3 regions of the Caballeronia sp. ATUFL_M2_KS44 genome follow, and region 1 is predicted to be linked to each of the others. Evidence: predicted binding sites of a transcription regulator. Region 1 holds the regulator's gene; each other region holds the start of a gene.
What was found. The regulator LexA, encoded in region 1, represses DNA repair genes until DNA is damaged. The targets are predictions, from matches to a motif close to ACTGTATNNNNATACAGT.
Positions count from the first base shown of each region.

Region 1 (10,104 bases):
TTCGGCCGCCCGGCGTATCCGTATGTCGACGACGAATACACGGTGCCGATCGAAGAAACGCTCGCCGCGCTCGGCGACCTCGTGAAGGCGGGGAAGATCCGCTATGTGGGCGTGTCGAACGAAACGCCGTGGGGAGTCGCGCAATTCCTGCGCGCGGCGGAAAAGGCGGGGCTGCCGCGCATCGTCAGCATTCAGAATCCGTATAGCCTCGTGAATCGCACGTTCGAAACCGGGCTGTCCGAATTCACGCACAAGGAAGGCGTCGGGCTGCTCGCGTATTCGCCGCTCGCGTTCGGCTGGCTCTCGGGCAAGTACGAAGGCGGCGCACGTCCGGCGGGCGCGCGCATCACGCTGTTCGAGCGATTCCAGCGCTACAGCAAGCCGCAGGCGATCGCCGCGATCACGTCCTACGTCGAACTCGCGAAGCGCCACGGCCTCACGCCGACGCAGCTCGCGCTCGCGTTCGTCAACACGCGGCCGTTCACGACGAGCACGCTGATCGGCGCGACGTCGATGGCGCAGTTGCAGGAGAATATCGCGAGCGTGGACATCGAACTGTCCGATGAAATACTCGCCGAAATCGATGCGCTGCACGAGCGTCAGCCGAATCCCGCGCCGTGAATCGGCTGGCGCGTGCGCGATTCGGGTGACCGCGCCGCGAATGTGTCAGCATGGAAGGGTTGCCGGGCGATGCGTCGCGACGACATCGCCCGGCGGTATAACCGGAACGCGCAAACATCGCGCGCGCCGTTTCGTTCCAGTCTGCCGAACCCGAAAGCCGCCGCTTATGACGCGCTTTCCGTCTGATTCGCGTGCGATGCCGCCGAAAGGCGTGTAAGGCACCGCACTTGCTCGATGGTCCTGGTTGCCCGCTGCGGCGCCTCTCGCCACAGCGCGCTCTTCGCAAAAGGAGTCGTCGCTCATGTCTCAAGCAACGCCGCAATCCCAAGATCTGGATCGCCTGACGATCGACACGATCCGCACGCTCTCGATGGACGCCGTGCAGAAGGCCAATTCCGGCCACCCCGGCACGCCGATGGCGCTCGCGCCCGTCGCGTTCCATCTCTGGCAGAACCATCTTCGCTACGATCCCGACGCGCCGCTGTGGCCCAATCGCGACCGCTTCGTGCTGTCGGTCGGGCATGCGTCGATGCTGCTGTATTCGCTGCTGCATCTCGCGGGCGTGAAGGAAGTCGACGAGGACGGCAAGCCGACCGGAAAGCCCGCCGTGTCGATCGACGACATCAAGCAGTTCCGCCAGCTCGACAGCAAGACGCCCGGTCACCCCGAATATCGCATGACGACGGGCGTGGAAACCACGACCGGCCCGCTCGGGCAAGGTCTCGGCAACAGCGTCGGCATGGCGATGGCCGCGCGCTGGAAGGAAGCGCACTTCAACAAGCCGGACGCGGCGCTCTTCGATTACCGCGTGTACGCGCTCTGCGGCGACGGCGACATGATGGAAGGCATTTCGCACGAGGCGGCGTCGATGGCGGGGCATCTGAAGCTGTCGAATCTCATCTGGATCTACGACAGCAACCGCGTGACGATCGAAGGCCACACGGATCTCGCTTATAGCGACGACGTCGAATCGCGCTTTCGCGGCTACAACTGGAACACGCTGCATGTCGACGACGCCAACGACGCCGCCGCGCTCGAAGCCGCGATCAACGAAGCGAAGGCCACGACCGACAGGCCGACGCTGATCGTGGTGAAGAGCATCATCGGCTGGGGCGCGCCGAACAAGCAGGACACGGCGGGCGCGCACGGCGAGCCGCTCGGCGACGAGGAAATCAAGCTCGCGAAGAAGTTCTACGGCTGGCCGGAAGACGCGCAATTCCTCGTCCCCGACGGCGTGATGCAGCATTTCGCCGACGGCATGGGCGCGCGCGGCAAGGCGGTGCACGCGGAGTGGAAGCAGCGTTTCGACACGTACGAGAAAGCCAATCCGGAACTCGCGAAAGAAGCGTGGCTGATGCTCGAAAACAAGCTGCCCGACGGCTGGGACGCGGACATTCCCACGTTCGACGCGGACGAAAAGGGCATCGCGACGCGCGAATCGTCGGGCAAGGTGCTGAACGCGATCGCGCAGCGCGTTCCGTGGATGCTCGGCGGCGCGGCGGACCTCTCGCCATCGACGAAAACGAATCTCAAGTTCGAAGGCGCGGGCAGCTTCGAGCACGACAACTACGGCGGGCGCAATCTGCATTTCGGCATCCGCGAGCACGGCATGGGCGCGATCGCGAACGGCCTCGCGCTGTCGGGCTTGCGGCCTTTTGCATCGACGTTCCTGATTTTCAGCGACTACATGAAGCCGCCGATCCGCCTCTCGGCCATCATGGAAGTGCCGGTGATCTACGTGTTCACGCACGATTCGATCGGCGTCGGCGAAGACGGTCCGACGCATCAGCCGATCGAGCAGCTCGCGTCGCTGCGCGGCGTGCCCGGCCTGACGACGCTGCGCCCCGCCGATGCCAACGAAGTGAGCGAAGCGTGGCGCGTGGCGCTGTCGCATTCGAAGGAGCCGTCGTGCATCGTCGTGACGCGCCAGCCGCTGCCGACGTTCGACCGCACGAAGTACGCGTCGGCGGAAGGCGTGCGGCGCGGCGCGTACGTGCTCGCCGATGCCCCCGACGGCAAGCAGCCCGAAGTGCTGCTGCTCGCGACGGGCAGCGAAGTGTCGCTGTGCGTCGAGGCGTACGAAAAGCTGAAGAGCGAAGGCATCGCGGCGCGCGTGGTGTCGATGCCGTCGTGGGACATCTTCGAGAAGCAGGACGAGGCGTACAAGGAATCCGTGCTGCCGACCGGCGTGCACGCGCGCGTGGCCGTCGAACAGGCGGCGACGCTCGGCTGGGACCGCTACACCGGGCGTCTCGGCGCGCAGATCGTGATGCATACCTTCGGCGCGTCGGCTCCGCTCAAGGCGCTCAAGACCAAGTTCGGCTTCACGCTGGAAGGCGTCTACGAAGCCGCGAAGAAGCAGATCGAGCGCGTCAAGGCCAACGGCAAGGAGTGAGCACACCATGCAGATCGGCATCGTTGGACTGGGGCGCATGGGCGGCAACATCGGCCGGCGTTTGATGCGCGGCGGGCACGAATGCGTCGTCTACGACCACAACCCGCAGGCGACCGACGCGCTTGCAGCCGAAGGCGCGACCGGCTCGCAGAATCTGGGCGATCTCGTATCGAAGCTGGCCGCGCCGCGCGTGATCTGGCTGATGTTGCCGGCCGGCAAGATCACCGAGGACACGCTGAACGATCTCCACCCAATCCTGCAGGCGGACGACGTGGTGATCGACGGCGGCAACAGCTTCTACAAGGACGATATCCGCCGCGCCGCGCGGTTTCGCGAGCAGGGCGTGCATTACGTCGATGTCGGCACGTCGGGCGGCATCTGGGGACTGGAGCGCGGCTATTGCATGATGATCGGCGGCGACGAAGCGGTCGTGCGACGGATCGATCCGATTCTCGCGACGCTCGCGCCCGGACGCGGCGACATTCCCGAAACGCCGGGCCGCGAAGGACGCGATCCGCGCGTCGAGAACGGCTACATGCATTGCGGCGCGGTCGGGTCGGGGCACTTCGTGAAGATGGTGCACAACGGCATCGAATACGGGCTGATGCAGGCGTATGCGGAGGGCTTTCATATCCTCAGGCACAAGGAGTCGGCGGAACTGCCGGAGAACGAGCGCTATACGCTCGATCTCGCGGATATCGCGGAAGTGTGGCGGCGGGGCAGCGTCGTGTCGTCGTGGCTGCTGGACCTGACGGCGGGGGCGCTCGCCAGCGACGCGGGCCTCGAACGATTCTCCACGGAGGTGGCCGACAGCGGCGAAGGGCGCTGGACGATCGAAGCGGCCATCGAGGAAGCGGTGCCGGCGCAAGTGCTGTCGGCGGCGCTTTACACGCGCTTCCGCTCGCGCGACGCCGACATGTTCCCCGAGCGGATGCTGTCCGCTATGCGCTTCGGATTCGGCGGGCACAAGGAGTTTCCGGTGAAGTAAGCGCGTGCGTTTGACGACGAACGGCGATGAAGGCCCATCGCCGTTATTCATTTCATGATGCGCCGCCTGAAAAGCCACGCGCACGCGAAAAACGGCAGCACCGTATAGGCGATCAGCACGCCCAGATGCAGCGCAATGCCATCGGGCGCGCGGCCGAGCATCGCCGGTCGAATCAGCTCGACCGCGTGAAAGAGCGGCAGCGCCTGCGTCGCGTGCAATGCGAGCGCGGGCAGTTGCGTCACCGGAAAGAACACGCCGGAGAGCAGAAGCATCGGCGTGAGCGCGAGCGTCTGATAGAACATGAAGAAGTCATAGCTCGGCGCGATGGCGGTGACGATCATCGCCGTGCTCGCGAACGCCAGCCCCGTCAGCACGATGACCGGCAGCGCGAGCAGCATCGACGGAAAACTCGCGTAGCCGAGCGCGCCCGCGACCAGCATGATCGCCGCGCCCGAAAGCACCGACTTGCTCGCGGCCCACACGATTTCGCCCAGCACGATATCGCCGAGCGTGAGCGGCGTGTGCATGATCGCTTCCCACGTGCGCTGCACCTGCATGCGCGAAAAGCCGGAGTACATCGCCTCGAAGCTCGCGGACATCATCACGCTCGACGCCACCGTGCCCGCCGCGAGAAACGCGATATACGAGACGCCGTCGACGTGCCCGACCATCAGCCCGAGACCGAGGCCCAGGCCGAAGAGGTAGATCATCGGATCGGCGAGATTGCCGATCATCGACGCTACCGCGAGCTTCTTCCACACGAGATAGTTGCGCCGCCAGACCGACATCCAGTGCGTGGCGTTGGCGGGCAGGGCGGTCGCGAACGGCGCGAGGTTGTCCGCCTTGCCGCGAGGCTTGTTTGCCCGGACGCCCGATTGGTCGAAAGTTTCCATCGTTTTTCAATCCACCATTTCGCGCCCGGTCAGGCGCAGGAACACGTCTTCCAGATTCGCCGGACGATGCAGATAGCGCACGTCCGCGCGGCCCTTCACGCGCGCATGCACCGGCTGCGGATCGTCGACATAGCAAAAAAGCGTCTCGCCGCTCACTTCGATACGCTCCACGAGCGGCGCCAGCTCGGCCGCGAGCGCGCGCGTGTCCGGTCCGTAAATCTCGATGACATCCGAGCCGATCACCGACGCGATCAGACCGTGCGGCCGGCCCTCCGCGATCTTGCGTCCTTCCTCGATCACGCACAGGCGGTCGCACAGGCGCTCGGCTTCTTCCATGAAATGCGTCGTGAGCAGGATGGTCTTGCCGCGCGCAAGCAATGAACGCAGACGCTCCCAGATCAGATGCCGCGCTTGCGGATCGAGGCCGGTGGTCGGCTCGTCCATCACGAGCACGTCGGGATCGTTGACGAGCGCGCGCGCGAGCGTCAGCCGCCGCTTCATGCCGCCCGACAATTCGCCGACGCGCGCATCCGCCTTGTTTTCGAGCCGCGCGAACTCCAGCAGCGACGGCACCAGCGCGTCCATCCGCGCGCCCGTCAGCCCGAAATAGCGGCCGAAAACCAGCAGGTTTTCGCGCACGGTGAAATCGGGATCCAGATTGTCGAACTGCGGCACGACGCCGACGCGCTGCCGGGCAAAGCGCGCGCGGGACGGCACCGGTTCGCCGACGAGCCGGATCGTCCCACTATCCGGCGACGTGATGCCGAGCAGCATCTTGAGCGTCGTCGTCTTGCCCGCGCCGTTCGGCCCGAGCAGCCCGAAACATTCGCCTGGGCGCACGTCGAACGAGAGTCCGTCGACGACGTTCTTCGCGCCGTAGTGTTTTCTGACTTCGCTGAATTCGATCGCGGGCGCGGCTTGATCTTCGATTGCGAGGGTTGTCATGCATGAAGCCTGGAAGAGGAATCCAGCGGGCTAGTGTAATGCAATGCACCAGCGCGGCGCTTTGCGTGCAACGGCATGCGGCGCGCGCGAGTCAAACGAGTGCCGGCGAGCGGACGCGTGATCCGGGCGAATCCGGGGAAGCCTTGTGCGCCGGGCCGCGGCGGTATCTGGCACGGTGAAAGCTAATGCGTGCTCTCGTTGCCGAGGGTTAGCGTTTTCCATCGTTGCGACGTCTGTCGCGGCACAGGATCATCAAGTTACGCCGCGGCCATGGGGATGCGGCAGGGAGGCATGATGACAAGCTACAGAAAGATTCTGCTTTGCTACGACGGCTCCAGAGAGGGCCGCAAGGCGCTGCGCCAGGGCGCGAACCTCGCGCTCGATCTCAACGCGGAAACGCACGTGCTCGCCGTGGTGGACATGCGGTCGAGCATCGCGCAAAGCGCCGGATTGCTGACCGACGTGGCCTGCGGACGGTTCGAGGATGCGGCGCGCGACATTCTGCAAGAGGGCGTCGAATGGCTGCGGGAGCGCGGACTGCCGGCGCAGGGGCATTTCGCGTTCGGGCATCCGATCGACGAAATCGCGGCGCTCGCCGATCAACTGAAGGTGGATCTCGTCGTGGTGGGGCATCGATGCCGCAGCGGCCTCGCGCGCTGGTGGATGGGCGCGGGCAACACGCCGCTCCTCGATCGCGTGTCGTGCAGCATTCTGGTGGCGGTCTGTCAGGCGGGCGAATCCGCCGAAGCGGAAGACGCCGCCGCGTATGCCGCCAAGCCGGTAAAGGCCGAAGCGGGCGCGTGAGTTGGCCGGAGGCGCGTCAGCCGTTGAGATCGACGGCGACGAGCTTCCACGACACGAGACCGCTACGGTGGAAGATGGCGGAATAGCGGGCATCGCCGGCGCCGTGCTGATACGTCACGACGAATGTGTTGATGCCGCGATATCCGGCTGTCGTCTGCGGCGGCTGGGGCGGCTGCGGCGCTTGTGTCACGGCACCGGACGCGGCAGCGCCTGCGCTCGTGCTTGCCTGTGATGGCGCGGGCGGCGGCCGTTCCCCAGGAACGCCGCGTGGCGGAATGCCGTTCAGGATCGCGGCGACGCCTTCCGGTGTCGCATAGGAATCCACCAGCGGCCCGACGAGCGCCGCGCCGATCATTGCTCCGATGATCGCGAGCGGATTGCCGCTCTTTTGCACATCGACGCGGCGCGTGAGCAGCGCGGCGACCTGCTCCTTCAGACTGCTGCGCAGCGCGGGGAAATCGACGTATTCGTTGACGGTCTGCGCATCGCGGGCGTCGGCGGCGCGCTTCACGCGATCCAGCGCGATATACGGCGATGCATACACGAAGCCCAGCGCCGCGCCGATCAGAACGACAGCGAGCGTGGCGACGACAAAGCGGGTAGTGCGGGACATGCGGCGGCTAAGCCTCTCAAACGTGAATCGACTTCAGATTGACCATGCCGACGCTCGATTGATTCCCGCCTTCTCCCCGGTCCCGGCGACGCTCACGCCAGAATGCCGCCGGTCGCGCCCGCGCGTTCCTCGTCGATGCAGCGGTCGATCATGCGCGACACTTCGCTGATCTTGCCCACCATGATGACTCGCGATTCGCTGCGATACACCCGCACCGGCGCGCGCTGTGCCGCTTCCGCGTGAACATTGTGCGCGAGGGATACGCGCGCAAACGCGGGCTGGCGCGACGGCAGCGCAGGCATTTCATCGAAGAGATCGGGCGCGGCCTCGGCATGCGGACGGGCCGCGACGCCGCAGGAAATCAACGCACGCAGATGACGCAGGCGGCCAAACTGGCGGAAGGGCAACAAACGGGCGAAACGACGTTCCATGATGACTCTCCAGACGATAGGACGCACCGCGGCGAGCCGCGAACGGCTGCCGTCATGCTTTGATGTGTTTGAAACGCGCCGCGTCGTGCGTGGCGTGAGAGAAGAGAGCGCTAGAACTCGCCCGAGCGGATGAGACCGACCGCGATGCCTTCGAGCGCGAACTCACCGCTGCCCTGGCGCACGAAGATGTTCTCGTAATCGGGGTTCTCGGCGATCAGTTCGACGCCGTCCGCGTGCCGTTTCCAGCGCTTCACGGTGACGTCGTCGCCCAGACGCGCGACCACGATCTGACCGTCCTTCGCCTCCGTGCGCTTCTGCACCGCGAGCAGGTCGCCGTCGAGAATGCCGGCGTCTCGCATGGACAGCCCGCGCACCTTCAGCAAGTAGTCGGGCTTGCTCAAGAAGAGCGCCGGATCGCACGCGTAGTGCTGCGAGATGTGCTCTTGAGCGAGGATCGGACTACCCGCAGCCACGCGGCCGACGAGCGGCAACGACAACTGCATGATGCTCGGATGCGGCAGCGTGAACTGATGCGGAAGCTCGTCCGACCGCGCGATGTCGCCGATCAGCCGGATACCGCGCGACGACCCCGCCGCCAGTTCGATCACGCCCTTGCGCGCCAGCGCCCGCAGATGTTCTTCGGCCGAATTGGCGGAGCTAAAGCCAAGCTCGGCGGCGATCTCGGCGCGCGTGGGCGGAAAGCCTGTGCGCTCGATCGCACGCTGGAGCAGCTCGAAAACCTGCTGTTGCCGCGCGGTAAGTTTTGAGGTTCTAGTCACTGGCTTGGCCCCTGCTGCGCTGTATGGATGAACAGATGCCTGTATTTTTATACAGTATTTCGCGCTTTTCAAGCTTTACTTTAAGTTCGTGTCGCGAGTGTCTGTTGCCACGCACAAGCCATCGACCAGAGCCGTTAGCAGCTTTCCGTATAAAAAGATGAAAAACGATTATTTCTAATCATATAGCGGCGTCGATAGACTGATTCCGTCAATTGGATAAGACGGAGAACGGGGAATGCAAAGCACGAAAGCGGGATTGGGGACCGGCGCAAGGAGGCTGCTGACGGCGTTGGCGCTCACGGTGGCGGGCGTCGGCGCGACGGTGGGCATGAGTGTCGAGGCGCACGCGCAGACGTCGTTTCTGAACGTGTCGTACGACCCGACTCGCGAGCTTTATCAGGACTTCAATCAGGCGTTCGCGAAGAAGTGGAAAGCGGATACCGGCGAGACCGTCACGTTCAAGCAGTCGCACGGCGGCTCGGGCGGCCAGGCGCGCGCCGTCCTCGATGGACTGCAAGCCGACGTCGTGACGCTCGCGCTCGCGTACGACATCGACGCGCTCGCGGGCAAGGGCCTCGTCAACGCGGACTGGCAGAAGCGCCTGCCGGACAACGCCTCTCCGTACACATCGACGATCGTGTTTCTCGTGCGCAAGGGCAACCCGAAGCACATCAAGGACTGGGACGATCTGGCGAAGCCGGGCGTGTCCATCGTCACGCCGAATCCGAAGACCTCAGGCGGCGCGCGCTGGAACTATCTCGCTGCGTGGGCGTATGCGCAGCACAAGCCGGGCGGCAACGAGCAGACGGCGAAGGACTTCGTCTCGAAGCTCTACAAGAACGCCGGCGTGCTCGATTCCGGCGCGCGCGGCGCGACGACGAGCTTCGTGCAGCGCGGCCAGGGCGACGTGCTGATCGCGTGGGAGAACGAGGCGTTTCTGTCGCTGAAGGAGTTCGGTCCGGAGAAGTTCGAGATCGTCGTGCCGTCGGTGAGCATTCTCGCGGAGCCGCCGGTCGCGGTGGTGGACAAGGTCGTCGACAAGCACGGCACGCGCAAGCTCGCCGAGGCGTATCTGAAGTACCTCTATAGCGACGAAGGCCAGCAGATCGCCGCGCGCAATTTCTATCGTCCGCGTTCGGACAAGGTGCCGGCCGAACTGACGAAGCAGTTTCCGAAGCTGAAGCTGTACACCATCGACGATACGTTCGGCGGCTGGACGAAAGCGCAAAAGACGCATTTCGCGGACGGCGGCGTGTTCGATTCGATCTATCAACCGCAATAACGGCACGAGAAGGCACGAGAAGGCACGAGAAACGCAGCAGGCAAGATCCGGCCGGTCCGATGATGGAGCATCGGACCGGACCGGCCAACCGACAAGCGGCGCGCCATGACGCCGCTATCAGCACATGCGGCAACGAGCGCCCGCCCCGGCGCACTGGAACAGGATGACCCAAGCATGACCACTTTCAACCTGCGCAAGCCGAGCGCGCTGCCGGGCTTCGGCTTGACGCTCGGCATCACGCTCGCGTATCTCAGCCTCATCGTGCTGATACCGCTCGCGGCCACGTTCGCCAAGACAGCGACGCTCGACTGGGCGCAATTCGTGCGCGCGGTGACGTCGCCGCGCGTGTTGGC
Region 1 is NZ_JALQEA010000006.1:1,318,649-1,328,752, forward strand. Features, by position in the region: gene NCR39_RS06375 (NADP(H)-dependent aldo-keto reductase) at 1-621, shown strand, start outside; gene tkt (transketolase) at 923-3,016, shown strand; gene gnd (phosphogluconate dehydrogenase (NAD(+)-dependent, decarboxylating)) at 3,024-4,004, shown strand; gene NCR39_RS06390 (ABC transporter permease) at 4,052-4,897, opposite strand; gene nodI (nodulation factor ABC transporter ATP-binding protein NodI) at 4,904-5,842, opposite strand; gene NCR39_RS06400 (universal stress protein) at 6,137-6,646, shown strand; gene NCR39_RS06405 (DUF2939 domain-containing protein) at 6,663-7,259, opposite strand; gene NCR39_RS06410 (hypothetical protein) at 7,352-7,690, opposite strand; gene lexA (transcriptional repressor LexA) at 7,801-8,469, opposite strand; gene NCR39_RS06420 (sulfate ABC transporter substrate-binding protein) at 8,705-9,751, shown strand; gene cysT (sulfate ABC transporter permease subunit CysT) at 9,926-10,104, shown strand, end outside.

Region 2 (10,104 bases), 890 kb from region 1:
CCTTCCGTGATGCAGATCGCGAGATCGAGATCGGCTTCGACGGCTTCCCAGATCGCGGCGGCAGCGCCCGCGGGCGGCACGTAGATCACCGAAACGGTCGCGCCGGTTTCAGCCTTCGCTTCCTTGACGGACGCGTAGATGGGAATGCCTTCGAAGTCTTCGCCGGCGCGCTTCGGGTTCACGCCCGCGACGTACGCTTCGCGGCCGTTCGCGTATTCGCGGCAGGCGCGCGTGTGGAACTGGCCGGTCTTGCCGGTGATGCCCTGCGTGATGACCTTCGTGTCTTTGTTGATCAGAATCGACATGTAGTGACCTCTGTTCGTTTGGCGTCGCTCAAGCAGATGCTTTGCGCCGCCATTCGTATCTGGTGGAACGCTCTCTTAGGCTCGGTAAGCGAACGCGCTTACTTGCCTTCGGCTGCCGCGACGACCTTCTGCGCGGCTTCTTCCATGCTGTCCGCCGAGATGATCGGCAGGCCCGAGTCAGCCAGCATCTTCTTGCCGAGGTCTTCGTTCGTGCCCTTCATGCGCACGACGAGCGGCACCTTCAGGTCCACGGCCTTCGACGCCGCGATCACGCCTTCCGCGATCACGTCGCAACGCATGATGCCGCCGAAGATGTTGACGAGAATCGCCTTCAGGTTCGGGTTCTTCAGCATCAGCTTGAACGCTTCGGTGACCTTCTCGGTCGTCGCGCCGCCGCCGACGTCCAGGAAGTTGGCCGGCTCGCCGCCGAACAGCTTGATGGTGTCCATCGTCGCCATCGCGAGGCCTGCGCCGTTCACGAGACAGCCGATGTTGCCGTCGAGCGAGATGTAAGCGAGGTCGAACTTCGACGCTTCGACTTCAGCCGGATCTTCTTCGTCCAGATCGCGATACGCGACGATTTCCGGATGACGGAAGAGCGCGTTCGAATCGAAGTTGAACTTGGCGTCGAGCGCGATCACCTTGCCGTCGCCGGTCACGATCAGCGGGTTGATTTCCGCGAGCGATGCGTCGGTTTCGAAGAACGCCTTGTACAGGCCTTGAAGGATCGCGCGCGCCTGCGGGATCGATGCGTCGGGAATGCCGATCTTGCGTGCGAGGTCATCGGCGTCCGCGTCTTGCAGGCCGGTCGACGGCTCGACGGCGAACTTGTGCAGCAGTTCCGGCGTCTTTTCCGCGACTTCTTCGATGTCCATGCCGCCTTCGCTCGACGCCATCACGACGATCTTCTGCGAAACGCGATCCAGCACGAGGCCGACGTACAGTTCCTTCTTGATGTCCGCGCCTTCTTCGATCAGCAGGCGGTTGACCTTCTGGCCTTCCGGGCCGGTCTGGTGCGTGACGAGCTGCATGCCGAGGATCTGGTTCGCGTATTCGCGGACCTGGTCGATCGACTTCGCGACCTTCACGCCGCCGCCCTTACCGCGGCCGCCGGCGTGGATCTGCGCCTTGACGACCCAAACCGGGCCGCCCAGCTCTTCTGCGGCCTTGACCGCATCTTCCACCGAGAACACGGGTTTGCCGCGCGGGACCGCGACGCCGAACTTCCGCAGGATTTCCTTACCCTGGTACTCGTGAATCTTCATGCGTGATTCCTTCAGTCTGAGAGTTGGAGTGAACTTCGATTTCGAATTGCCTGAACCGCAATTGCCTTGGATTCTTGTTTGATTGCCGGCCGCTCGCGCACGGGTGTGACGAGCGTGTTATGTGTCCGGGGTTTCCCGTTCCGCGGCGCGTGCGTTGTCGTGTGCGTTCTCGTGTACGTCGGCGCGGCGGGACGGCTCGTAGCCGAACCAGCGCGGATAGTACTCGCGCACGGCCGGGCCGTCGAAACGCAATGCGTGACAGCCGCCGAGTTCGAACGGCGGCTGGTTCCGGTGCGCGGCCGGATTGGCGTTTTCCTGTGCGAAGGGGTCGGACATGTCGTCGGACCAGACATCGCCGAAAAATGCCTGCATGGCCGCGGTCGGCAAGACGGCGCACAACTCGGTGAGATGCGTGCAGCCGGCCGTGCCGCGCAAGCGGGCGCGGGCTTCGCGGCGGAAATTGCGCAACAGATTGAGCCCGATGAGCGCGCGATAAGCTGAATTGGATTCGGCGCAGAGACCGCCATACGGCGCCCAGTCCGACGAAGCTTCGGCTTCGACGATGTTGAGCTTGCGGTCGATGGTGATGCGCAGCCAGAGTTCATGGATCGGCAGGCCTTTCGGCCGGACGCCCGCCGCGAGCGGAAGGTCGCGGGGCTTCTCATCGGTTAGACAGGCTTCGATGTCCCACAGGCCGTCTTCCCGTTCGAACGCTTCCAGGCGAATCGCGCGACGATGGCGCAACTGTCGGGAAACGGGCGGAGAAAGAGGCATGGAGGCGAAACCGGAACGGGAAAACCGTTGAATTTTAGCATAGCGGGTATTTCGGGCCGCGCATGCGACTGAGGATTCGCCGCTGGCCGATTTGACGCGTTCACGCGCGTCGCGGGGCATGCCGGTGAGCGGCTCAGTCGTCGATGAATTCGTCCGCGCAGTCTTCGTCGCCGCCTTTGAGAATCTTCCCGATGGTGCTGCCGGAAAAACCACGCGCGGCAAGGAAGCGCGCCTGTTTCGCGCGCTCGGCGGCCGTCTCGGGCAGCACGCCGTATTTCTTTTGCCAGACCGCCTGGGCGCGCGCCGTTTCCGTCTGCGCGAGCTTCCCGGCTGTTTCGCCGATGAGCGCGTCGCCGACCGCATGCCGCTTCAGTTCGCTGATGATGCGGCTGCCGCCCATGAGCGCCGCCCGCCGATGCACCACGCTTTCGACGAAGCGCTCGTTGGACAGCCAGCCCTCGCGTTCGAGACCGTCGAGCAGAGTTTCGAGCGAATTGGCTTCTTCGACGTACGGCCGCAGCTTGCGCGACAACTCCGCGCGGCTGTATTCGCGGCGCGAAAGGTAGCCCAACGCGCGGCCTTTGAGCGAGTGCTGCGGGCGTCGCGGATTGTTGGTGTCGGTGGTTTTGCGCTGGCGCTGGCTCGAGCGGCTGTAGACGGAGTCCGGGTCAGCTTCCGGCGTGTCGAGTGGAACGCACTGCTCGAAAGGATCGGCGTCTTCGAACGAGGCGTCGCCCGAGGAGCGTTGCGGTTGTTGTCGATTGCTCGGCGCTTTGCGTTGACGCCGAGCCGGACGGCTGCGGACGGAATCGCTCTGCGCTTCAGGCGAGCTGGATGGCGCGCATTGTTCGAATGGCTCGAAGGGATCGGCTTCGTGGAATGAATCGTCGATACGAGCGGTGCCGGGCGTTGACGGCGTTTCCGAACGCGGCTGGCTGGCGATTCGCGCGGTGGCTTGCTGCAAAAGCGTGCGCGCCCGATCGAGCCGTGCAGCGCGATCCGGTTCGACGGCTTGCGTCGGAGCGTGATCCGCTTGCCGACGCGCGATCGGTTGAGCACCCTGCATGCGACGCTCTTTGCGGGCCGGCGACTGCTGCTGTAGCGGCGATGGCTCGACGCCACCGATTTGCCCCGCGTCCGAAAGCGCGCCGCCCTCGTCCGCCGCCTTAAAAGCGCGACGCGCCGGCGCGAATGACTTCGCGTCGGCGCGTGATTGACTGCTTTTGCGAAACCCGCCGCGCCGGGGCGATGCGTCCCGACGCTCGCTGCTCCGCTCGTAGCGGTCGACGGCCTCCGCGCCTTGCTCCGGCTGACCGACTTCGCGCGCATCATCGTCCTCGCGCGAACGGTCCGAATCGCCCGCGCGGCACCGCCCGAAATCAGCGTTGCCTGCCTTCGATCCGAACCGGCGCTTGAGCATCGGCGATATCGGGTGATTATCGGACGCTTATTCGTCGTCCGACACGGCTGCGCCCGTGGCCACAGCATCAGCCAGCGCAGCCACACCCAGCGATTCGCGGATCTTGTTTTCGATCTCGCGCGCAATGTCAGGATTCTCGCGCAGGAATTCGCGCGCGTTGTCCTTGCCCTGACCGATGCGATCGCCCTTGTAGCTGTACCAGGCGCCTGCCTTGTCCACCAGCTTCGCTTGCACGCCGAGGTCGATGATCTCGCCCTGACGCGAAATGCCTTCGCCGTACAGAATGTCGAAGATGGCTTCGCGGAACGGCGGCGACACCTTGTTCTTCACCACCTTCACGCGCGTTTCGTTGCCGATCACTTCGTCGTTCTTCTTGATCGAACCGATACGGCGAATGTCCAGGCGCACCGACGAATAGAACTTCAGCGCGTTACCGCCCGTGGTGGTTTCGGGGTTGCCGAACATCACGCCGATCTTCATGCGGATCTGGTTGATGAAGATCACGAGGCAGTTCGTGCGCTTGATCGTGCCGGTGAGCTTGCGCAGCGCCTGCGACATGAGACGCGCTTGCAGGCCGGGCAGCGAGTCGCCCATTTCGCCTTCGATTTCCGCCTTCGGCACGAGCGCCGCGACCGAGTCGATGACGATCATGTCGATGGAACCGGAGCGCACCAGCGCGTCCGCGATTTCCAGCGCCTGCTCGCCCGTGTCCGGCTGCGAGATCAGCAGTTCCGGCACGTTCACGCCGAGCTTGCCCGCGTATTGGACGTCGAGCGCGTGCTCCGCGTCGATGAACGCCGCCGTGCCGCCGAGTTTCTGCATCTCGGCAATCACTTGCAGCGTGAGCGTGGTCTTGCCCGACGATTCCGGACCGTAGATTTCCACCACGCGGCCGCGCGGCAAACCGCCGACGCCGAGCGCGATGTCCAGTCCGAGCGAGCCGGTGGAGACCACCTGAATGTCTTCGACCGCCTCACCTGCGCCGAGCCGCATGATCGACCCTTTGCCGAATTGCTTTTCGATCTGCGAAAGCGCGGCGGCCAACGCCTTGCTCTTCTCCGCAGTCATTCCAGCCGGGCCTTTCTTGCTTTCTTCCATGAATCGTCCTTTGCTATGATGAACGGCGTCTGAGACGCGTGCGCGCAGGCTCGAAGTGGCACTCCGCTCCGCTTTTCGCACTAACGCAGACACTGTATAAAAAAACAGTAGTTTTTGCAAGCCCGATCGTTGCGGCGTGGTATTTTTCCACTTCGCGCGAACCGTGCAAAAACCGCAAAACACCCTGGAGACCGCCGCGCCGGGCGAAATGCGGTGCCGGCAATGCGATGCGCCCCGCGCATCAGGCACACGACGATGCGAATCCTCATTGCCGAAGACGACAGCATACTCGCGGACGGTCTCGTTCGATCACTCCGCCAATCGGGATACGCCGTTGACCATGTCAAGCATGGCGTCGAGGCCGACACCGCCCTCTCGCTGCAATCCTTCGACCTGCTCATCCTCGATCTCGGCCTGCCGCTCATGTCCGGGCTCGAAGTGCTGCGCCGCCTGCGCGCGCGCAATTCGCAGATGCCCGTGCTGATCCTGACCGCCGCCGACAGCGTCGACGAGCGCGTGAAGGGCCTCGATCTCGGCGCGGACGACTATATGGCCAAGCCCTTCGCGCTCAACGAACTCGAAGCGCGCGTGCGGGCGCTGACCCGGCGCGGCGCGGGCGGCGGACCGACGGTCGTCCGGCACGGATCGCTGTCGTTCGATCAGGTCGGGCGCATCGCGCATATCGCGGATCAGGTCATCGACCTGTCGGCGCGCGAACTCGGCGTGCTCGAAGTGCTGCTGCAGCGCATCGGGCGGCTCGTGTCGAAGGAGCAGCTCGTCAATCATCTGTGCGAGTGGGGCGAAGAGGTCAGCAACAACGCGATCGAAGTCTACGTGCATCGGCTGCGCAAGAAGATCGAGCCGAGCGGCGCGCGGATCATCACCGTGCGCGGACTCGGCTATACGCTCGAGAAGGTCGCGAGCGCGCCGGACGCGAAAGCATCGGCCGCGCCGGCGGGCGATCCGGCTTCCGCCAGTCATCACTAAAGCCAAGCCGCGCATGGCGTCGCCCGTTTCCACCGAGCGCTCCGGCGCGCCGCCATCGCCTGCAACGGCGGCAGCGTCCGCAACCGACCCGGCCGCCGACTCCGACGCCCAGCGCGACGCCCGCTACGCGAATCCGTTCGCGCCGCCCGAGGAGCTGGAGCCGGACACGCAGGCGCACCCGCGCTCGCTCTTCGGCGAGATTCTCGACTGGATGCTCGCGCCGCTGCTGCTGCTCTGGCCGATGAGCATCGCGGTGACGTATCTCGTCGCGAAGTCGATCGCGAACGGGCCGTTCGACCGCGCGCTCGAAGCCGACGCCTACGTGCTCGCGCGCCAGATCCAGCCGGTCAACGGCGTGGCGGAATTGCGGCTGCCCGATGCCACGCGCGATTTCCTGCGCGCCGACAACGTCGACAGCGTGTTTTTCCAGGTGCTCGGCACGCGCGGCGAACTCGTCGGCGGCGACCGCGACATGCCGCTGCCGCACGAGGACGACCGGCCGCAGCCGGGCATCGTCGAATTTCGGGACGACGTGCTGCGCGGCAACGACATTCGCGTGGCGTATACGACCGTCGATTTGCCGGGACTCGCGCCGGGACGCGATCCCGGAAGCACGCAGCCGGTGCTCGTGCAGGTCGCCGAGACGCTCGACAAGCGCAGCCAGCTCGCCAACGACATCATCAAGGGCGTGATCCTGCCGCAGTTCGTGATCCTGCCGCTCGCGATCGTGCTCGTGTGGTTCGGGCTTTCGCGCGGGCTCGCGCCGCTGCATGCGTTGCAGTCGAACATGCGCACGCGCCGCCCCGACGATCTCTCGCCGCTCGAAGCGGGCCGCGCGCCGCCGGAAATCGCGCCGCTCGTCACGTCGTTCAACGATCTGCTCACGCGGCTCGAACAGAACATGGAGTTTCAGAAGCGCTTTATCGCCGATGCCGCGCATCAGATGAAAACGCCGCTCGCCGGGCTGCGCATGCAGGCGGAGTTCGCGCTGCGTCAGGACGTATCGACGGAAGTGCAGCGCTCGCTCGAACAGATCGCGACGAGTTCGGAGCACGCGGCGCGGCTCGTCACGCAGTTGCTCGCGCTGGCGCGTGCGGAGAATCGCGCGACGGGGCAGATTTTTTCGTGCGTCGAACTGACGGCGCTCGCGCGGCTCGCCGTGCGCGACTGGGTGCAGGCGGCGCTCGCGAAGCGCATGGACATCGGCTTTGAAGAGCCGCCGTTTCCCGTCGAAGTGGAAGGCAACGTGGTGATGCTGCGGGAGATGCTGTCGAATCTGATCGACAACGCGATCCGCTACACGCCGCCCGGCGGACGCATCACCGTGCGCGTTCGGACCGACGAGCACGACCTCGATCTCGTGCATCTCGAAGTCGAAGACACCGGCCTCGGCATTCCGCCGGCCGAGCGGGAGCGCGTGGTCGAGCGGTTCTATCGCATTCTCGGGCGCGAGGGCGACGGCAGCGGACTGGGTCTCGCCATCGTCAAGGAGATCGCGGCGATGCACGGCGGCACGCTTTCCATCGAGGATCACGTCTATCAGGAATCGCCGCGCCTCGCCGGGACACTCGTGCGCGTCAGCCTACAGCGGGTTTTTCCTGCCAAGGACAAACCCTGAGCGCTCTCACCGCGCGACACTCGCTTCCCGGGCAGAAGCGCGACGATGCGCGCTAATTGAGACGCGTTCTTCGCGATTGCACGCACATTCGCTCGATTTCACCGTTAGCCACGCTTTTACCCGATGCTTCTCCGCGTCAGAACGCCGTAAGTTTTCGTTCCAATAATCTTTGCACCGGCGCCGCCGCGCGCTTCGGATGGAATCGAACATCACACGCAATCAACAGGAGACGATTCATGGCTACGATCGAAGGGCGCGTTTCACACGCGCCGATGACGGCGGAGGAGAAGAAAGTCATCTTCGCTTCGTCGCTCGGGACGGTGTTCGAGTGGTACGACTTCTATCTCGCCGGGTCGCTGGCGATCTACATCAGCAAGACGTTCTTCTCGGGCGTCAATCCGACGGCCGGCTTCATCTTCACGCTGCTCGGCTTCGCGGCGGGCTTCGCGGTGCGCCCGTTCGGCGCGATCGTGTTCGGGCGGCTCGGCGACATGGTCGGGCGCAAGTACACGTTCCTCGTGACGATCGTCATCATGGGCCTGTCGACGTTCCTGATCGGCTTCCTGCCCGGTTACGCGACGATCGGCATCGCGGCGCCGGTCATCTTCATCGCGATGCGGCTGCTGCAGGGCCTCGCGCTCGGCGGCGAGTATGGCGGCGCGGCGACGTACGTCGCGGAGCACGCGCCATCGAACAAGCGCGGCGCATGGACCGCGTGGATTCAGACCACCGCGACGCTCGGCCTCTTCATCTCGCTGATCGTGATTCTCGCGGTCCGCACGATCACCGGCGAAGAACAATTCGGCGCGTGGGCGTGGCGCATTCCGTTCCTCGTCTCGATTCTGTTGCTCGCCGTTTCCGTGTGGATTCGCATGAAGCTGCATGAGTCGCCGGTGTTCGAGCGCATCAAGGCCGAGGGCAAGACGTCGAAGGCGCCGCTCACGGAAGCGTTCGGCGAGTGGAAGAACCTGAAGATCGTGCTGCTCGCGCTCTTCGGTCTGACGGCGGGCCAGGCGGTCGTGTGGTACACGGGCCAGTTCTACTCGCTCTTCTTCCTCACGCAGACGCTCAAGGTCGACGGCACCAGCGCGAACATCATGGTCGCGGTGGCGCTGCTCATCGGCACGCCGTTCTTCGTGTTCTTCGGGTCGCTGTCGGACCGCATCGGGCGCAAGCCGATCATCATGGCGGGCTGCCTGATCGCCGCGCTCTCGTTCTTCCCGCTGTTCAAGGCGCTCGCGCACTACACGAATCCGACGCTCGAAAGCGCGACGCAGAAGTCGCCGATCGTCGTCATCGCGAATCCGGACGAGTGCTCGTTCCAGTTCAATCCGGTGGGCACGTCGAAATTCACGACGTCGTGCGATATCGCGAAGGGCGCGTTGTCGAAGGCCGGCCTCAACTATGAAAACGTCGCCGCGCCGGCGGGCACGCTTGCGCAGATCAAGGTCGGCGAGACCGTGGTGAACACGTACGACGGCAAGGCCGCCGACGCGAAGGCGCAGGGCGCGGCGTTCGACAAGACGCTCGCGGGCACGCTGAAGAGCGCGGGCTATCCGGCGAAGGCGGATCCGGCGCTCATCAACTGGCCGATGGCGATCGTGATTCTGACGATCCTCGTGATCTTCGTGACGATGGTCTACGGCCCGATCGCCGCGATGCTGGTGGAAATGTTCCCGGCGCGCATTCGCTATACGTCGATGTCGTTGCCGTATCACATCGGCAATGGCTGGTTCGGCGGCTTCCTGCCGGCCACCGCGTTCGCGATCGTCGCGGCCAAGGGCGATATCTACTCGGGGCTGTGGTATCCGATCGTGATCGCGCTCGCGACGTTCGTGATCGGCATGCTGTTCGTGAAGGACACGCGCAAGTCGAACGTGTATCACGAGGATTGAGGCTCGTGTTTCGCGCCCCTTGCGCGGGTTGTTAACAAATTACGTGCAAGGGGTTGACAGGCGTTCCCGGCCCCACCATAATCTCGTTTTCTTTCGGCGAATTAGCTCAGTCGGTTAGAGCGACGGAATCATAATCCGCAGGTCCGGGGTTCGAATCCCTGATTCGCCACCAGCTTCAAGAAAAAGCCGCTGTTCCGCAAGGACAGCGGCTTTTTTGTATTTGCGCCGAGCGCGACGCACATACGACGTCCGAGACTGGTAAATCACGTTCGCCACCGTACATTCATACCATTGCTTTCAACCGATACTACGCCTGCGCACCGGGGAATCAGCAGTAGCGCAAGGAGAGACCAAAAACACGAAGGGCGGCGCTCGACCGAGCCGTGGGTAAAGAATGGGCGTGATTTCAGCGCAGGTCTTTGCCAACGTCCCGGCGAGTAGCAAGGCGAATCAAGCCATCGCCCCGACAAAGAAGCTCAAAAGCCGGCATTCGCCGGCTTTTTCTTTTGCACGCGCGGCCAGCGCTTCTATCAGCGATACCGCGCAAACACCGTTCGAGCACACTCACCGCACCATCGACGCTGCGCCGCATCCAGCCGGGCGTTGAAGACATGTCCGTACGCGCATTGCCAGCTAAGCGGCGTCGTCGCATTCAGATAACCCTGCGATAGCAAAATCCCCCCGCGCACTTCGGCCAACGCGCGCGCCCGGTCCGTTTCGAGTTCACGCCGATACCCCGCGC
Region 2 is NZ_JALQEA010000006.1:424,835-434,938, reverse strand. Features, by position in the region: gene sucD (succinate--CoA ligase subunit alpha) at 1-305, opposite strand, end outside; gene sucC (ADP-forming succinate--CoA ligase subunit beta) at 404-1,570, opposite strand; gene NCR39_RS02065 (DUF2889 domain-containing protein) at 1,688-2,344, opposite strand; gene recX (recombination regulator RecX) at 2,478-3,410, opposite strand; gene recA (recombinase RecA) at 3,792-4,862, opposite strand; gene NCR39_RS02050 (response regulator transcription factor) at 5,118-5,849, shown strand; gene NCR39_RS02045 (sensor histidine kinase) at 5,863-7,467, shown strand; gene NCR39_RS02040 (MFS transporter) at 7,704-9,362, shown strand; tRNA gene NCR39_RS02035 (tRNA-Met) at 9,458-9,534, shown strand; gene NCR39_RS02030 (hypothetical protein) at 9,757-9,969, shown strand.
Region 2: the regulator LexA is predicted to act here: its motif matches at 4,954-4,971, upstream of recA (recombinase RecA).

Region 3 (10,104 bases), on a different contig from region 1:
CCTGATGCGCGTGTTGCGCGTTCTTCACGCGCGTGGTGTGCGATTGCATGATCGAAGGAAACTGAGCGGGAACGGGCGGCAACGGCCAGGCGCGGTCCACGCTCGAAAGGCTTGAACCGGGGCGCTGAAACCCGAACGAAAGACGACTAGCTTATTGCGTGGCGCGCGGCATGTCGATGACGCGTCCTGTTATGGCCGGGTTTTGACAATCCGGCGGCGCTTTCGCGCAAGCGCTGCGCTCACTCGGCGGCGGGCGCGCGCACGCGGATCTTCTGCCCGTCGAGCATCACCACCTGGCCCGCGCGGATCTTGCAGGTCTTGCGCAGTTCCACTTTGCCGTCGACGGTGACATCGCCCATTGCGACGCGCGCCTTCGCGGAGCCGCCGCTGTCGGCCAGGCCCATCAGCTTGAGCAGGTTGTGGAGTTCGACGAAGTCGCCCGTGAGGGTGAAGTGAAGCTGGGGCATGGCGGGCGGGGGAGAGCGGTGCAAAGACAGCCATCATAAATCATCGGGTACGCGTCGTGCTCCTGCTTCGTGGACCGCGAACGATCGAACGGAAAGCCGGTTCGATCCATTCAGCGGCGGGACCGGCGGGAAATGTAGCCAAGTGAAACGGTCGGTAACAGTGACTGATTTCGTGAAACTCGACGGGTGATCGCCCGGTCTCTCAGTTTGATCGATGCAGCTTCGGTCATCTTCGAAACGACAAGCGTCGTGCGCTGCGCTTCTCCTGAAGCCACGCGTTCGCGCTACCAAAAGAGAGGAATCGCTCATGACTAAGGCTCGAATTCTGATGATCAGTACCGCTTTCGCGGCCCTCGCCACCACTGCCGCGCACGCGCAGACCGCCCAGCCGATGCAGGCCGCGCCGGGCGCCGACGCGCAAGGCCAGGTCTCGATGCAGGCCCAGCAGCCGATGTCGCCGCCGCCGCAGAACATGGTCGCGCCGGCATCGCAGGATCCGCTGGTGCAAAAGCGCAACGCCGACGCGCAGGCGAACGCGGAATATCGCGCGTCGAAGAAGGCATCCAAGGCCGAAATGAAGGCCGCGAACAAGGAAGCCAAGGCGCAATACAAGCAGCAAGTGCGCAACGCGAAAATCAACAAGAAGGCCGACAAGGAAACCGCGAAGGACGATCTGAACGCCGCGGCCGACCACGCGCCGAAGGATCAGGGCGAGCAGCACTAAGCTGCCGGACTGAGACAAGCCGCGAGGCTCCCGGCCGGGACTTCGCGGCAGCCACCAACGGGAGGACACCATGACACGACGCACGAATGCACTGCTGGCCGCGCTCGTCGCGGGCGCGCTGGCGAGCGTGAGCGCGGCATCGATCGCGCAAACGGCCAACGCTCCGGCGACGCACGCCGACAAGAAGGCCGCGAAGAAGCAGGCCGAAGCCGACAAGGACGCCACTGTCGCGCAGGCGAAGGCCGACAAGAAGAAGACGGAATCGCAATCCGAAGCAAACGAAGCCGCAGCGGACGCGAAGCTGAAGGACGCCAAGAAGGCGGACTGACGCGTGTGATTCGACGCAGAGACGGCCCGGGCCAGTTGCCCGGGCCGTTTGCTTTTTAGGGCCAAAAGGCGAGCGCCGACAAAGGGTTGCACGCGCGCATTGTATGGATATACAGTGTCGCGTCGCTTCCATCCGCCGTCCATTCCCGTGCTCACCGTTCCCGACAGCCCCGCCGACACCGCCGCCGACACCGCCGCCGATGCGCCGCCCATTCAGGATCGAGCCGCCGCAGCGTATCTCGCGAAACTCAACGACGCGCAGCGGCAAGCCGTCGAATTCGGCGTCGACGAACCCGGCCGCTGCGGCGGGCCGCTGCTCGTCATCGCGGGCGCGGGATCGGGCAAGACGAACACGCTCGCGCATCGCGTCGCGCATTTGCTGGTGAAGGGCGCGGACCCGCATCGCATTCTGTTGCTCACGTTTTCGCGGCGCGCGGCGCTCGAAATGACGCGGCGCGTGACGCGCATCGCGACGAACGCGCTCGGCAACAAAAGCGCCATCGCGCAGGGCCTGACGTGGTCCGGCACGTTTCACAGCGTCGGCGCGCGGCTCTTGCGCGATTACGCCGATATCGTCGGGCTCGCGCCGTCGTTCACCATCAACGACCGCGAAGATTCCGCCGATCTCATGAACCTCGTGCGGCACGAACTCGGGCTGTCGTCGAAGGAAAAGCGCTTTCCGGCGAAATCCACGTGCTTCAGCATTTACTCGCGCGTGGTCAACACGGGCGCGTCGCTCGCGACCGTGCTCGACCAGTGGTATCCGTGGTGCCGCGAGTGGGAAGCCGACCTGAAGCGCCTGTTCGCCGCGTACGTCGGCGCGAAGCAGTCGCAAAGCGTGCTCGATTACGACGACCTGCTGCTCTACTGGTCGCATCTCGCGGCCGAGCCGGCGATTGCCGCAGATTTGTCGAGCCGTTTCGATCACGTGCTCGTCGACGAATATCAGGACACGAACCGCCTGCAGGCCACCATTCTCCTCGCGATGAAACCGGACGGGCGCGGCCTGACCGTCGTCGGTGACGATGCGCAGTCCATCTATTCGTTTCGCGGCGCGACGGTGCGCAACATCCTCGATTTTCCACAGCACTTCACGCCGCCCGCCGCGACCGTCACGCTGGACCGCAATTACCGTTCGACGCAGCCGATTCTCGAAGCGTCCAACGCGGTCATCGGGCTCGCCGCCGAGCGCTACACGAAGGACTTGTGGACCGACAAGGCATCGGCGCAGAAGCCGCGCGTCGTCGCTGTCGCGGACGAGGCGGATCAGGCGCGCTATGTCGTCGAGAAAGTGCTGGAGGCGCGCGAGGGCGGCATGAAGCTGAAGTCGCAGGCGGTGCTGTTTCGCGCGGCGCATCACAGCGCGACGCTCGAAATCGAGCTGACGCGCAAGAACATTCCGTTCGTGAAGTTCGGCGGACTGAAGTTTCTGGATTCGATCCACGTCAAGGACGTGCTCGCGGTGCTGCGCTGGGCCGAGAATCCGCGCGATCGCGTCGCGGGCTTTCGTGTCGCGCAATTGCTTCCGGGCGTCGGCCCGGCGATCGCGGGGCGCCTGCTCGACAGCGTGAGCGCGCCGGACGCGGTGGCATCGAACGCAATCGCGGGCTTTCAGGCGCCCGCGCGCGCGAGCGAAGACTGGCCGCGTTTCGTCGCGCTGATGGCGAAGCTCTGCGGGCGCGAGTCCGGCTGGCCCGCCGAGTTCGAAATGATCCGCCGATGGTACGAACCGCACCTCGAACGCAATCACGAGGACGCGGCCATCCGCATCGGCGACGTGATGCAGATGGAGAGCATCGCGTCCACGTATCCGACGCGCGAGCGCTTCCTGACCGAACTCACGCTCGATCCGCCCGACGCGACGAGCGACGAATCGGGCGTGCCGCTCATCGACGAGGACTATCTGATTCTGTCGACCATCCACTCGGCGAAGGGCCAGGAATGGCGCAACGTGTTCGTGCTGAACGGCGTGGACGGCTGCATTCCGTCCGATCTCGGCACGGGCAGCGAAGAGGAAATCGACGAAGAGCGCCGCCTGCTCTATGTCGCGATGACGCGCGCGAAGGAAGACCTGCACATCATCACGCCGCAGCGCTTCTACGTGCACAACCAGACGAATCTCGGCGACCGGCACGTGTGGGCGCAGCGTACGCGCTTCATCCCGCCGCATCTGATGCAGAACTTCGAGGCCGCCGCCTGGCCGCCGGCGCCGGTTGCCGCCGCGCCGACGGCAGCGGGGCTCGCGGCCGCCGCGAAAGCGAAGATCGATATCGCGGCGCGGCTGAAGGGAATGTGGGAGTAGGGCGCGGGCCGCTCAGCGCGACGCCCGCGTGGGTTTCGGCACGCGCGGCGCGTTGCCGAAAATGCTTCGGAGCCATGCGGCGAAGCGCGTGAAGCCGTCGTAAGGCTCGTCGATGAAAAGCTCCGGCCGCAGCGACCGCAAATATTCGAGCAATTGCTGCGCTTCCTGCTTCTGCACCGATCCGTAGAAAATCGCGAGCCGCAGCAGCGCGCGCAGTTCGCCGAGCTTCTCGCGCGCCGCCGAGCCGACGTTCGCTTCCACCGCGATCTTCCCTTCGTACACGCGCTGGCGCAGCGAATCGGCGAGACGCCACGCGGGCGTCTGCATCTTTTCCTCGACCTCGCGGATATCCGCCGCCGCCGACTTGATCTGCGACGCGAGCACGTCCACTTGCGATTCGTCGCCCTTTGCCTCGGTGACGATCGCCGTCGCCCACGCACGCGACGCCTTCAGCAGATCCTCGGCGCTCCAGTCGGAACGGATCGCGAACGCGAAGCCGTGCTCCGCCGCCTGACGGATCAGAATTTCGACGACGTCCGGAAACTCCTTGTCGAGCGCGCGCTTCGCCCACGCGTACTGGCCGTGCGTGAGCATGCGCTGCACGGCTTGCTCGGTGAGCGGCGTGTCGTTGTCGAGCAGCTTCGCGCGCAGAAAATCCTCGAACGACGGCGTGATGAACTGCGGATCGAGCTTGAGCGAAAGACGCAGGAACGCCTCGAAATCGCGTTGCAGCGAAGCGATCGTTTCGTCGCGAAGCGAAAGGGTGATTTGACGCATGTTGGTTTCCGGTTCCGCGCTGGGGTGGCCTGGGCGGGAAATGCTGTCGGCCCGCCGCAAAAGCGGAAGGCCATTCGTTTCTGATATCGGCGCGGGAGCCGGAAACTTGAGGGGTATTTGAAAGGCGCGAGGCTGCGATGTCTAGCGCAGCACGACCAGTTGCCAGAAGAAGAACACCGCGAGCGACACGGCGATGGTCAGCAGCGCGCGCCGCGTCAACGCGCACACGATAACCGCGACAGCCGCCGCCACGAGCTGCGGATTGCGCCACGTGATTTCCGCGCCGTTGCCGTGCGGCGAGACGGTCATCGGCACGATGATCGCGGTCAGCACCGTCACCGGCACGAAGCCGAGCGCGGTCCGCACGACGGGCGGAAACGCGAGCCGCTCGCCGAGCACGAACACGGCGGCGCGGATCAGATAGGTGACGAGCGCCATTCCGAGAATCAGCACGACATAGTTCATTGCGCGCGCTCCTTGTCGAGGCGAGGCTTCGCTTCGAGCATCGTCAGCATCATGCCGACCGCGACGCCCACGAGCACCGCCGCCAGCAGCCCGAGCTTGTACGGCCAGTCCTGCCACGCGAACGACAGCACGCCCGACGCGAGCGCCGCCGCCACGAAGCGCAGCGCGACGAGCTGCGGCACGATGATCGCGATGAACGTGGCGACCATCGCGAAGTCGAGCCCGAGCGATTTGAGCCCCGGAAACGCCGCGCCGAAGAAGAGGCCGACGAGCGTCCACGCCTGCCAGTTCAGATACATCGCGACGCCGGAGCCGAAGAAGTAATGCGGGCCGATCTCGCCCGCCGCGCGCTTCTGATAATGCGCGTACGCGACGGCGAAGACTTCGTCGGTCATGAGGCCGGCAAGCGCCCAGCGCCAGCGCGCGGGCAGATGCGCGACGTAAGGCGCGAGCGTCGCGGAATAGAGCACGTGCCGCAGATTGACGACGAAGGTCGTCGCCCAGATCACCGCGAAGCTCGCGTTGCCCGCGATCATGCCGGCCGCGATGAATTGCGCCGATCCCGCGAACACCGCGAGCGACATGAACTGGCCGTGCCACAGCGCGAGCGGACTCGCGGTGACGAGCGTGCCGAAGATGACGCCGAACGGCGCGGCGCCGATCATCATCGGAATGGTGTCGCGTGCGCCGGCGGCGAATTCGTTGAGGGCGTTGGGCGATGCTGCGGTCAAGATTGTTTCCTCCTGCTGGCCGGAAACCGTTCCGGCCGATACGACGTGATGGCGGAGGATAAGCCAACGCCGCCCTTGCTGGCTTGTACGTTCTTGCGGTCGCGTCGTGGGAAAACTAGCGCCAGCGTCCCGGCGCAACGCCGAACGCGCGCTTGAAATGCCGCGTGAAATGACTTTGATCGGTGAAGCCGCTGGCCGCCGCGACATCCGCGATGGACGCCCCCGCGCGCAACGCCGGCAACGCCCGCACGATGCGCAACTGATTGCGCCACGCGTGCGGCGCAAGCCCCGTCTCGCGCGTGAAAAGCCGCGCCGCATGGAACGTCGAAAGCCCGACCGTGCGCGCGAGTTCCGTGAGCGTGACCGGTTCGAGGATATCGTCGGCGAGGCGGGCTTTCATCGTGGCGACGCGCGCGGCGTCGGCGGCGGGCGGCGCGGCCGATGGCCTCTCGAGCGCATGGCGCGCGAGCAGCGTGCTGACGGCATCGACGAGCGCGGTTTCGGCGGCGAGCGGATCGGCGCGGTCGCCCGCGTTTTCCAGCGCGCGATGCGCGATCACGAGGCGCCGCGCCAGATCGGCATCGCGGATGATCTCGGCGGCGAACCACGGCGACGCGGCGCGCGGCGACATCTCGCGCGCGATGCCTTCGACGAACGGCACCGGCAGATAGAACACGCGATACCGCCATCCGGCATCGACGGCACGCGCGCCGGTATGCAGTTCGCCCGGATTGATGACCGGCACCGAGCCCGCTTCGGCCACGTAGCGCGAGCCGCGATAGTCGTAGCATTCCGCGCCCGCTTCGATGACGGGCACCGTGTACGCGTCATGCCAGTGCGGCGTGAACTCGTGGTCGTAGTACTCGGCGGTGACCATGTCCGCGTCCGGCACGAGCGGCGAGCGCCAGTAGCGTGCGGCGTTGGAAAAGCGCGGAGCGTTCATGGCGTGGCTCGGTCGAAGGCGAATCGTTCAGTTTACAACTTCGCCGGCCCGCGAGCCGCGCTCACTTCACCGGGATCGCCGTGCCTTCCGGCACCGGCACGGCCGTCACGCTGTTCTTCGCGCTGCCGCTCGCAATGCGGTCGCTGTACGTCAGATACACGAGCGTGTTGCGTTTGGCATCGACGATCCGCACGACATGCAGCGTCTTGAAGATGAACGACATGCGGTCCGTGAAGACATCGCTCTTTTGCTTGAGCGGCCCGGCGAACTTCACCGGCCCGACCTGACGGCACGCGATGGACGCTTCCGTCGGATCTTCCGCGATGCCGAGCGTGCCCTTCACGCCGCCCGTGCGCGCCCGCGACACATAGCACGTGACGCCGCCGACGAGCGGATCGTCGTAAGCCTCGACGCTCACTCGGTCCGAACCGGTGATGCGGAAGTTCGTGTTGACGCTCGCAATCTCCTCGCCGTGCGCGACGGTCGCGCCAAGCGAAAGTACGAGCGATGCGGTTGCTGCAAAACGGGCGGCGCGGTTCATCGCAATCCTTCAGGGAAAAAGAAAAGGGCGTCGTATTGTAACGACGCCCTTCGTTCGCTTTGATGCGGTCTTGCGGCCGCCCTCCAACCTTCAATGGAAGATCAGATACAGGATCACCAGCACCACGACCGGCACACCGAGCAGCCATCCGAGAAGATAAGGCATGTTGTCCTCCTTGCTCATGTTGTTTTAGACGGTTCCAGTATCGCGGAGCCGCGAAGCGCGCGTTAGCCGTGTGCGTCCGAAATGCGTGTAGGTGAAGTCCTATCGTCTATTACGCGGGCTTACGGATTGGTCATGTCATCGTGAGAAAGGCGGCTGCGCGTTCGTCTGGCCGGCCGGTCGCGATAAAGCGCGCGCACGTAGTCCAGATGCGCGCCGGCGCAGTCGCGGGCGCGCGCGGGATCGCGGGCGACGATCGCATCGAGCATCGCGCGATGCTGGGCGAGCAGGTCGGCTTCGACTTCGTCGTCGTAATCGACGAGACGATGCGAGCTCAGCATCGATTCGCGCACGAGTTCATTCAGCCCGTGCATCACATGCGCGAGCGCGATGTTGTGCGTCGCGTCCGCGATGGCCAGATGGAACGCCGCATCCTTCTCCGCGATGCGCGCGCTTTTCTCGGCGACGGCGGCCTGTAGCGCATCGAACGCAGCGGCGATGCGCGCGAGATCGGCTTCGGTCGCGCGCTCGGCGGCGTAGGCGGTCGCGAGCGTTTCGAGGCCGTGACGCAGTTCGAGCACGTCGGCGCTCGCGTTCGGCTGCTGTTCGAGCAAGGCCGCGAGCGGCAGCGACACGAGCGGCGCCGTCACGTCCGACACGACGAAGCCGCCGCGCGCCACCGCGCGGATGAATCCATCGGATTCGAGACGAATGAGCGCCTCCCGCAACGATGGCCGCGACACGTTCAACTGCTCGGCCAGATCGCGCTCGGCGGGCAGGCGCTGGCCGGGCAGCAGCGTGCCGTTCGAAATCAGTTCCCGGATCTGGCCGGACACGACATCGGACAGGCGCACGCGGGAATATGAGTGGGAATGGACGGGCTGGAAAGTCATCGTTCGGTTGAAACGCAATTGCAGGGACGCTGGATTAACCTAGTTTGACACGAAAGCCCCGCATCCTTAAAGTCTTGGTCAGACCAAACTGACCAAGACGCAGTTTTCTTCCCCACGATGCCCATGAAAGTTGCCCTGTTCGTCCCCTGTTTCATCGATGCGTTCTATCCGCAGGTCGGCATCGCCACGCTCGAATTGCTGGAGCGGCTGGGCGTCGATGTCGATTATCCGCAAGATCAGACGTGCTGCGGCCAGCCGATGGCCAACAGCGGCGCGCACAAGGATGCCGCCGGCGCGGAGCGCGTGTTCGCGCGCAATTTCGCGGATTACGACTACGTGGTCGGGCCGTCGGCGAGTTGCACGCATCACGTGCGCGAGCATTTCACGGCGATCGAGCAGACGAGCGACGTGCAGAAGGTTCGGCGCAACACGTACGAACTCGTCGAATTCCTGCACGACGTGCTGAAGGTCCGCGAGTTTCCGTGGGCCGAGTTTCCGCATCGCGTCGGGCTGCACAACAGTTGCAGCGCGGTGCGGCATCTGCGCGAGACATCGAATTCGGAAGTCGCCGGGACGCGCTTTTCGAAACCGCGCGCGTTGCTCGAAGGCGTGAAGGGCATCGAGTTCGTCACGCCCGCGCGGCCCGACGAGTGCTGCGGCTTCGGCGGCACGTTCTCGGTGACCGAGGAAGCGGTGTCCGTGCGGATGGGGCAGGACAAGGTGCGCGATCACATCGGCGCGGGCGCGGAGTACATCGTGTCGGGCGACATGTCGTGCCTCATGCATCAGCAAGGCTGCGCGGAACGCATGAAGCTCGACGCGCGGTTCATCCACATCGCGCAGGTCTTGAACGGAGCGCGCGCATGAGCAAGACCGTGAAGATCGACCACGCGAAGGCGGCGGGCGCGTTCCTGCAGAAGACCGATCACGTCGCGTTCCACGACAAGCGCCTCTGGGACTTGCGCAGCAAGCGCGATGCGCAGGCGCACGGCATTCCCGAATGGGAAGCGATGCGCGAACTCGCCTCGGGCATCAAGGAACACACGCTGTCGAATCTCGCTGATTACATTACGCAGTTCGTGGAACAGGCGGAGAAGAACGGCGTCGTCGTGCATTTCGCGGCGAACGCGGAAGAGCACAACGCGCTCGTCCACACGCTGATGAGCGAGCGCGGCATGACCACGCTCGTCAAGAGCAAGTCGATGCTCACCGACGAATGCTATATGCGCGACTATCTGGAGCCGCGCGGCATCACGGTGATGGAAACCGATCTCGGCGAGCGCATCCAGCAGCTCGATCATCAGGACCCGAGCCACATGGTCGTGCCGGCCGTGCACAAGCTGCGCGCGGACGTGGCCGAACTGTTCGGCCGCACCATCGGCACCGATCCCGCCAACAGCGACATCCACTATCTCGCCGAAAGCCAGCGCATGAACACGCGGCCGTACTTCGTGCGCGAGAAGACGGCGGGCATGACGGGCTGCAACTTCGCGGTCGCGGAAACGGGCACGGTCGTCGTGTGCACGAACGAGGGCAACGCGGATTTGTCGGCGAACGTGCCGCCGCTGCATATCGCGTCGATCGGCATCGAAAAGCTCATTCCGACGATCGCCGATCTCGGCGTGTTCGTGCGCATGCTGTCGCGCAGCGCGCTCGGCTCGCCGATCACGCAATACACGTCGCACTTTCGCGCGCCGCGTCCGGGCACGGAGATGCACTACATCCTCGTCGATAACGGACGCTCCGAGCGGCTCGCGCTCGACGACTTCTGG
Region 3 is NZ_JALQEA010000016.1:274,358-284,461, reverse strand. Features, by position in the region: gene NCR39_RS09715 (MATE family efflux transporter) at 1-49, opposite strand, end outside; gene NCR39_RS09710 (RNA-binding S4 domain-containing protein) at 240-467, opposite strand; gene NCR39_RS09705 (hypothetical protein) at 775-1,191, shown strand; gene NCR39_RS09700 (hypothetical protein) at 1,262-1,519, shown strand; gene NCR39_RS09695 (ATP-dependent helicase) at 1,730-3,820, shown strand; gene NCR39_RS09690 (DUF4088 family protein) at 3,833-4,597, opposite strand; gene NCR39_RS09685 (AzlD domain-containing protein) at 4,739-5,062, opposite strand; gene NCR39_RS09680 (AzlC family ABC transporter permease) at 5,059-5,730, opposite strand; gene NCR39_RS09675 (helix-turn-helix transcriptional regulator) at 5,909-6,736, opposite strand; gene NCR39_RS09670 (CreA family protein) at 6,798-7,277, opposite strand; gene NCR39_RS09665 (FadR/GntR family transcriptional regulator) at 7,562-8,332, opposite strand; gene NCR39_RS09660 ((Fe-S)-binding protein) at 8,456-9,199, shown strand; gene NCR39_RS09655 (lactate utilization protein B) at 9,196-10,104, shown strand, end outside.
Region 3: the regulator LexA is predicted to act here: its motif matches at 1,618-1,635, upstream of NCR39_RS09695 (ATP-dependent helicase).